One region of the Pantoea sp. E956-1 genome, then DNA from elsewhere that is predicted to be linked to it. Evidence: predicted binding sites of a transcription regulator. Region 1 holds the regulator's gene; each other region holds the start of a gene.
What was found. The regulator sigma-54, encoded in region 1, starts transcription at its own class of promoters, with help from an activator protein. The targets are predictions, from matches to a motif close to GTTGGCACANNTTTCGCTNT.
Positions count from the first base shown of each region.

Region 2: AC0T7J_RS07200 (circularly permuted type 2 ATP-grasp protein) is a predicted target of sigma-54. The motif match lies at 866-885, and genes of this name have one in related genera.
Region 3: AC0T7J_RS20290 (gamma-glutamyltransferase family protein) is a predicted target of sigma-54. The motif match lies at 1,127-1,146, and genes of this name have one in related genera.

Region 1 covers NZ_CEUYZP010000005.1:58,244-60,494, reverse strand. Annotated here, with positions in the region: gene lptB (LPS export ABC transporter ATP-binding protein) at 1-409, shown strand, start outside; gene rpoN (RNA polymerase factor sigma-54) at 458-1,891, shown strand; gene hpf (ribosome hibernation promoting factor) at 1,913-2,200, shown strand.
Region 2 covers NZ_CEUYZP010000001.1:1,505,193-1,507,443, forward strand. Annotated here, with positions in the region: gene oxlT (oxalate/formate MFS antiporter) at 1-341, shown strand, start outside; partial or broken gene AC0T7J_RS07195 (TonB-dependent receptor plug domain-containing protein) at 632-739, opposite strand; gene AC0T7J_RS07200 (circularly permuted type 2 ATP-grasp protein) at 922-2,251, shown strand, end outside.
Region 3 covers NZ_CEUYZP010000010.1:102,926-105,176, forward strand. Annotated here, with positions in the region: gene AC0T7J_RS20280 (transporter substrate-binding domain-containing protein) at 1-11, opposite strand, end outside; gene hpxU (MurR/RpiR family transcriptional regulator HpxU) at 204-1,043, opposite strand; gene AC0T7J_RS20290 (gamma-glutamyltransferase family protein) at 1,182-2,251, shown strand, end outside.

The DNA.
Region 1 (2,251 bases):
TGACGATCTGACCGAAGAGCAACGCCAGGATCGCGCCCGTGAGCTGATGGAAGAGTTTCACATTGAGCACCTGCGCGACAGCATGGGCCAGGCACTTTCGGGGGGGGAGCGACGTCGTGTTGAGATTGCGCGGGCGCTGGCGGCTAATCCTAAATTTATCCTGCTGGATGAACCTTTTGCCGGTGTTGACCCCATCTCCGTTATCGACATTAAGAAAATCATTGAGCATCTGCGTGACAGCGGCCTCGGTGTGCTGATTACCGACCATAACGTACGCGAAACGTTAGCGGTCTGTGAGCGGGCTTATATCGTCAGCCAGGGTCACCTGATCGCGCACGGCACACCGAATGAAATTCTTGCGGATGAGCAGGTTAAGCGGGTTTATTTGGGTGAAGAGTTCAGACTCTGATAAGGTGTCGTTAATACCGATGTTTACCTGGGAACGATCATCCTGTCTATGAAGCAAGGTTTACAACTCAGGTTCAGCCAACAGCTGGCAATGACTCCGCAGTTGCAACAGGCGATTCGCCTGTTGCAACTCTCTACGCTTGAACTCCAGCAGGAGCTTCAGCTTGCGCTGGAAAGTAATCCGCTGCTGGAGCAGACTGACCTGCATGAAGAGATCGATTCACGGGAGTCTTCAGAGGCCGAGGCGCTGGATACACGTGAAGCGCTTGAGCAGAAAGAGATGCCTGATGAACTGCCGCTGGATGCAACCTGGGATGAGATCTATACCGCGGGCACGCCTTCCGGCACCGGCACCGATTACCAGGATGATGAGTTACCGGTTTATCAGGGCGAAACGACGCAGTCGCTGCAGGATTATCTGATGTGGCAGGTCGGCCTGACGCCTTTCAGTGATACCGATCGCGCCATTGCCACCTCTATTGTCGATGCTATTGATGACACCGGATATCTCACCGTTTCGCTTGAGGAGATCCTTGACAGCATAGGTGATGATGAGCTCGAAGCGGATGAAGTTGAAGCGGTGTTGAAACGCATTCAGCGCTTTGACCCGATTGGTGTCGGCGCGCGCGATCTGCGTGACTGCCTGCTGGTGCAGCTTTCACAATATGCGCCCGAAACGCCGATGCTGGCAGAGGCGCGCCTGATCGTCAGCGAACATCTCGATCTGCTGGCAAACCACGATTTCCGCAGCCTGATGCGGGTCACGCGCCTCAAAGAAGAGGTGCTGAAAGAGGCGATGCTGCTGATCCAGTCGCTGGATCCGCGTCCGGGTCAGTCAATCAACACCGGCGAACCAGAATATGTCATTCCCGATGTGCTGGTGCGCAAGGTCGGCAGCCGCTGGACGGTTGAACTCAATGCCGATAGCGTGCCTCGTCTGAAGATCAATCAGCACTATGCGGCAATGAGCGGCGCGACGCGGAACGACAGCGACAGCCAGTTCATTCGCAGTAATCTGCAGGAAGCCCGCTGGCTGATTAAGAGTCTGGAAAGCCGCAATGATACGCTGCTGAAAGTGACACGCTGTATTGTTGAACAGCAGCAGGCCTTTTTCGAGCAGGGTGAAGAATTTATGCGCCCGATGGTGCTGGCGGATATTGCCCAGGCCGTTGAGATGCACGAATCGACCATCTCCCGCGTTACCACGCAAAAGTATCTGCACAGCCCGCGTGGCATTTTTGAACTGAAGTACTTTTTCTCCAGTCACGTTAATACGGAAGGTGGCGGTGAAGCCTCCTCTACCGCGATTCGAGCCCTGGTGAAAAAATTAATTTCGGCGGAAAATCCAGCCAAACCCTTGAGCGACAGTAAACTGACCTCCATGTTATCTGATCAGGGGATCATGGTGGCACGGCGTACCGTCGCCAAATATCGTGAGTCTTTATCCATCCCGCCATCGAACCAGCGTAAACAACTGGTTTGAAAGAAATGAGAAGGAAGACCTATGCAGCTGAACCTGACCGGGCAACACGTTGAAATCACTCCACCTCTGCGTGAATTCGTCAACGGTAAATTTGCCAAACTGGAACACTATTTTGAACATATCAATCAGGTCTATATTGTCCTGAAGGTTGAGAAAGTCACGCAGGTGGCTGACGCAACACTACACGTGAATGGTGGCGAGCTGCACGCCACATCAGAAGCGGAAGATATGTATGCGGCCATTGACGGACTGATCGATAAGCTCGCCCGTCAGCTGACCAAACACAAAGATAAACTGAAAAAACACTAACCTTCACGCTAGCGACGCGCGCCTGGCGCGCAGAGCCGACAGGATGGGGCG
Region 2 (2,251 bases), on a different contig from region 1:
TGTGGCTTGCCTGCCGCGAAGATCCGTTGCTATTCGTACTGCTTTCAGGCGTAGTGTTCTTTGGCTGGGGTGAAATCTTCTCGCTGTTCCCATCCACACTGACCGACACCTTTGGCAGTGAAAATGCTTCAGCGAACTATGGTTGGTTGTATATTTCACAGGGTATCGGCGCAATCTTTGGCGGTCCGCTGGCGGCACTGATGTATCAGCACACCCATAACTGGCACCTGGTCTTTGGCTGCGCTATTACCTTCGACTTTATCACCGCCGGTCTGGCGTTATGGGTGCTCAAGCCCTGGCGTACGCGATTCTTGCACGCGCAAAATAATCTTTCACACTGATTATCGGGTTGTGAACAAAGCTCGTAAAACAGCTTCCCCACTTCGTGCAGTGCCAGTGAAAATATCCCGTCAGTCAGACTGCGGACACAGAAAACAGCCGGGACCTCAACCGTCCCGGCCAGAACATTACGCCAGAAACGATAATCAACCGCAGCGAAATATCTGCTGCCATGTTCGTTATAGCTATCGTCGCCACGGTTGAGATTGTTATCGGTCAGATTCAAAACCCCCTCGCGGATCTTTACCGTTTTATTCACCTTATACGACCCGCCTGTATTCCGGATGGAGTATCCGCCCTGCGCATCGGAGCCGTATAAGGACGACATTAGCCCGCGCACCACTTCGATACGTTTGGTCGATTCCGCGGAGATCCAGCTCAGATCGGAATCGTGATGGCGAAGGTCGTTTTTTGTTCACCACGGCACACTAAGCGCCATATTAAGACACTCCCTCGCTGGGCATGCACCAAAAAAGGGCTTTGACGTTGCAACATTACGGCTTTGCACCGTTTCGCTTCTTCAGATGCTGGCACACTTTATGCTTGGGTAGATTGACAGCCTTTAACGTCTGCGAGGTGACGATGCTGAATATCAATCTCTCCGCTTCACCCTTTTTTGATGAGATGCTTCTGGCTGAAGGTGAGCACCGTGACCACTACGCCGCCTACTGGCAATGGCTGCAACAGGCTGATCACCTGGCTATACAGCGCAAGCGGGAAGAAGCCGCCCTTCTGTTTCACCGGGTAGGTATTACCTTCAATGTCTACGATGACGATAATGGTGCTGAACGGTTGATCCCGTTCGACAGCGTGCCACGTATTATCCCGGCCGCCGAATGGGCCATGCTCGATGCCGGCATCCGCCAGCGTGTGCAGGCACTCAATGCCTTCCTCTACGATATCTACCATGAACAACATATTCTGAAGGCGGGAATCATTCCGGCAGAACAGGTTCTGGCTAACGAACAATATCAACCCTGTATGCAAGGTGTTGATCTTCACCGTGATATCTATGCGCATATTGTTGGCGTAGATATGGTGCGCAATAGTGATGGCGAATATTACGTCCTGGAAGATAACCTGCGTACCCCCTCCGGCGTCTCTTATATGCTGGAGAACCGTAAAATGATGATGCGGCTCTATCCGGAACTCTTTGCGCAGCAACGCATTGCTCCCGTAGAACGCTATCCGTCGCATCTTTTACAAACGCTTCGCGAAAGCTCGCCCATTAACGATCCCACCGTGGTGGTATTGACCCCAGGCCGCTTTAACAGCGCTTACTTCGAACACAGCTTCCTGGCCCAGCAGATGGGCGTTGAACTGGTTGAAAGCGCCGATCTGTTCGTGAAGGATGGCATGCTTTTCATGCGCACGACTGCCGGGCCATGCAGAATACATGTGATCTATCGTCGGGTTGATGACGCTTTCCTCGATCCGCTGGCATTCCGCCCGGACTCCATGCTCGGGGTACCGGGACTGCTGTCGGTTTACCGGGCTGGCAATGTCGTCCTGGCCAATGCCATTGGCACTGGCGTGGCTGATGACAAATCTATCTACCCCTACGTACCGGATATGGTGCGCTTTTATCTGCAGGAAGAACCGATCCTCAATAACGTGCCAACCTGGCAGTGCAGACATAAAAATGAGCTGTCGTATGTGCTGGCCAACCTCGAAAAAATGGTCGTGAAAGAGGTTCACGGTGCTGGCGGTTACGGCATGTTGATTGGACCCGCCGCGAACAAAGCTGAGCTCGCCCACTTCCGTGACCTGTTGCTGGCTCGTCCGCAGAATTATATCGCGCAAAACACGCTGGCGTTGTCCACCTGTCCCACTTTTGTCAACGACGGCCTGGCACCACGTCATATCGATCTCCGACCCTTTGCGCTGAGTGGTGCGGAGATTCGACTGGTGC
Region 3 (2,251 bases), on a different contig from region 1:
ACTTTTTTCATTATGCACCCCGGTGAGATTAACGTGAAACAAAAGATTCTTTGACATGTAATCTGCAACTAATGTGCCAATCCGGGTGGCAATAGAAAAAGGGTTAAGCGGCAGAGGGTTCAGCTGACATCTGGCGTAATCGGGACGACTACGCCAGGGGAAGGTCTGTTCTGAAATGGGGCAAAGCACCAAAACGGTGCCTGTTAGCGGTGCTCCAGCTCTTCAAACTGCTGGTAAAGGTCGGCGATCTGATGAATGCGCTGGCGTCCCTGCGCCAGCATTTCATGCAGCAGTGCATTGGCAATCAGGTTAACCAGGCTCATGGCTGAGCCATAACTGTCAAAGGCAGAAACGCTGTCCAGCGGCGTACAGAGCTGCCAGCGCGCCAGCGCAATCACCGTCTGCGCCTGCGGCTCACATAGCGCCAGCAGCGGGATACCGGCAGCCTGCAACTGCTGCATCAGCGGGCGAATGATGCGGGGACGACGACGGAAGGCCATCACGACCACCATATCCTCCGGCGTAATATCCACCAGCTCCTCAGCCAGCGTCTGGCCCGGCTGCGGCAGGATATGTACCTGCGAACGCGCCTGCACCAGTTGCTGTCGCAGATGCAGTGCCACCGGATAGGCGTTGCGCATGCCGATGATAAAGACGCGTTTTGCCTGCGCCAGCTGCTGGATAACCTCATTAAAGTGCCGGGCATCCAGACTGTTCACCCACTGCGTCAGGTTAGCCATCTCCTGCTTGTAGTGTCGCGCCAGCAGCGTATTGCCCTGCACCGCATCACGATTATCGGTCAGTGGCATGCCGCTCTGGCGCAGGATGCGTAACTCATCACGCATATCCTTGTACTTTTCATAGCCCAGACGCTTAAACAGCCGGCTGACCGTGGCTTTCGACACGCCACTGAGCCGCGCCAGCTCAGCACTGTTGTAGCTGATCAGGTCATCGAAGTGGTCAAACACGAAGTCGGCAATGCGCTGCTCCTGCGGAGAGAGCTGGGGATAGTGACTTCTGAGCCGTTCATCAAGCTGTTTCATAACCCGTCCTGTAACTTTTGTTGCAGCAGAAGCTAGCACAATTTACGCCAGGTTAACCGGCGCATTGTCAGCTCAGGGTGAAAACTGGAACAGCTCTTGCTTTGATATGGGTTCTGTTACCCGAAGAACGAGAAAAAGATGATTCAAAGCAATATGGCCCCGCAGGGGATGGCGGTGACGCCACACCATCTGGCGAGTGAAAGCGCACTCGCGGTACTGCGTGATGGCGGTAATGCCATTGAAGCGATGGTAGCCGCTGCCGCGACCATCGCCGTGGTCTACCCGCATATGAATGGACTGGGCGGCGATGGCTTCTGGCTGATTCTGCCGCCTGGCGGCGATCCTGTCGCTATCGACGCCAGCGGCGCAGCCGGTTCGCTGGCCCATCACGATTTCTACGCCGATCACCCTAAGATTCCGCATCGCGGGCCGAAAGCGGCACTGACCGTGGCCGGTACGGTCAGCGGCTGGCAGGAGGCACTGAATCTCTCGGCTGAGATGGGCACCCCGCCGCTGCCGCTGGCACGTCTGCTGCGCGATGCGATTCGCTACGCCGCCGACGGTATTCCGGTGACCGCCTCACAGAGCGCCGCCACCGCGACGTTCCGCAGTGAATTGCAGCATCAGCCCGGCTTCAGCGCCACCTTTATGCCTGACGGCAACGTGCCGCAGCCAGGCAGCCGTTTTACCCAGCCCGCCCTGGCGAACACCCTGAGCCAGCTTACTGAAGAGGGGCTCGACAGCTTTTATCGCGGCCCGCTGGCTCACCATATGGCCGATGAGATGGCTACGCTGGGCATGCCGGTGACGCTGGCCGATCTGCAGCAGCATCGCGCCCGCCGCACGACGCCGCTGCATCTCTCCCACAGCGAAGGTGATATCTGGAATATCACCCCGCCAACGCAGGGCATGGTGTCGCTGGCGATCCTGGGCATCACCGATCGGCTGGAGATGGCGGAGGCTGACGATGCGCAGACGGTGCACCGTATCGTGGAAGCCACCAAAAAAGCGTTTGCGCTGCGCGACAAACACATCACCGATCCGCGTCACGTCACGGAAGATTTGCAGGCGCTGCTGGACAGCGATCACCTTGCCACGCTCGCCAGCCAGATCACCGATGGTGAGGCCGCGGCATGGGGTAACGGACGCGGGCCGGGCGATACGGTGTGGATGGGCGTGATGGACAGCAGCGGTCTGGCCGTCTCCTT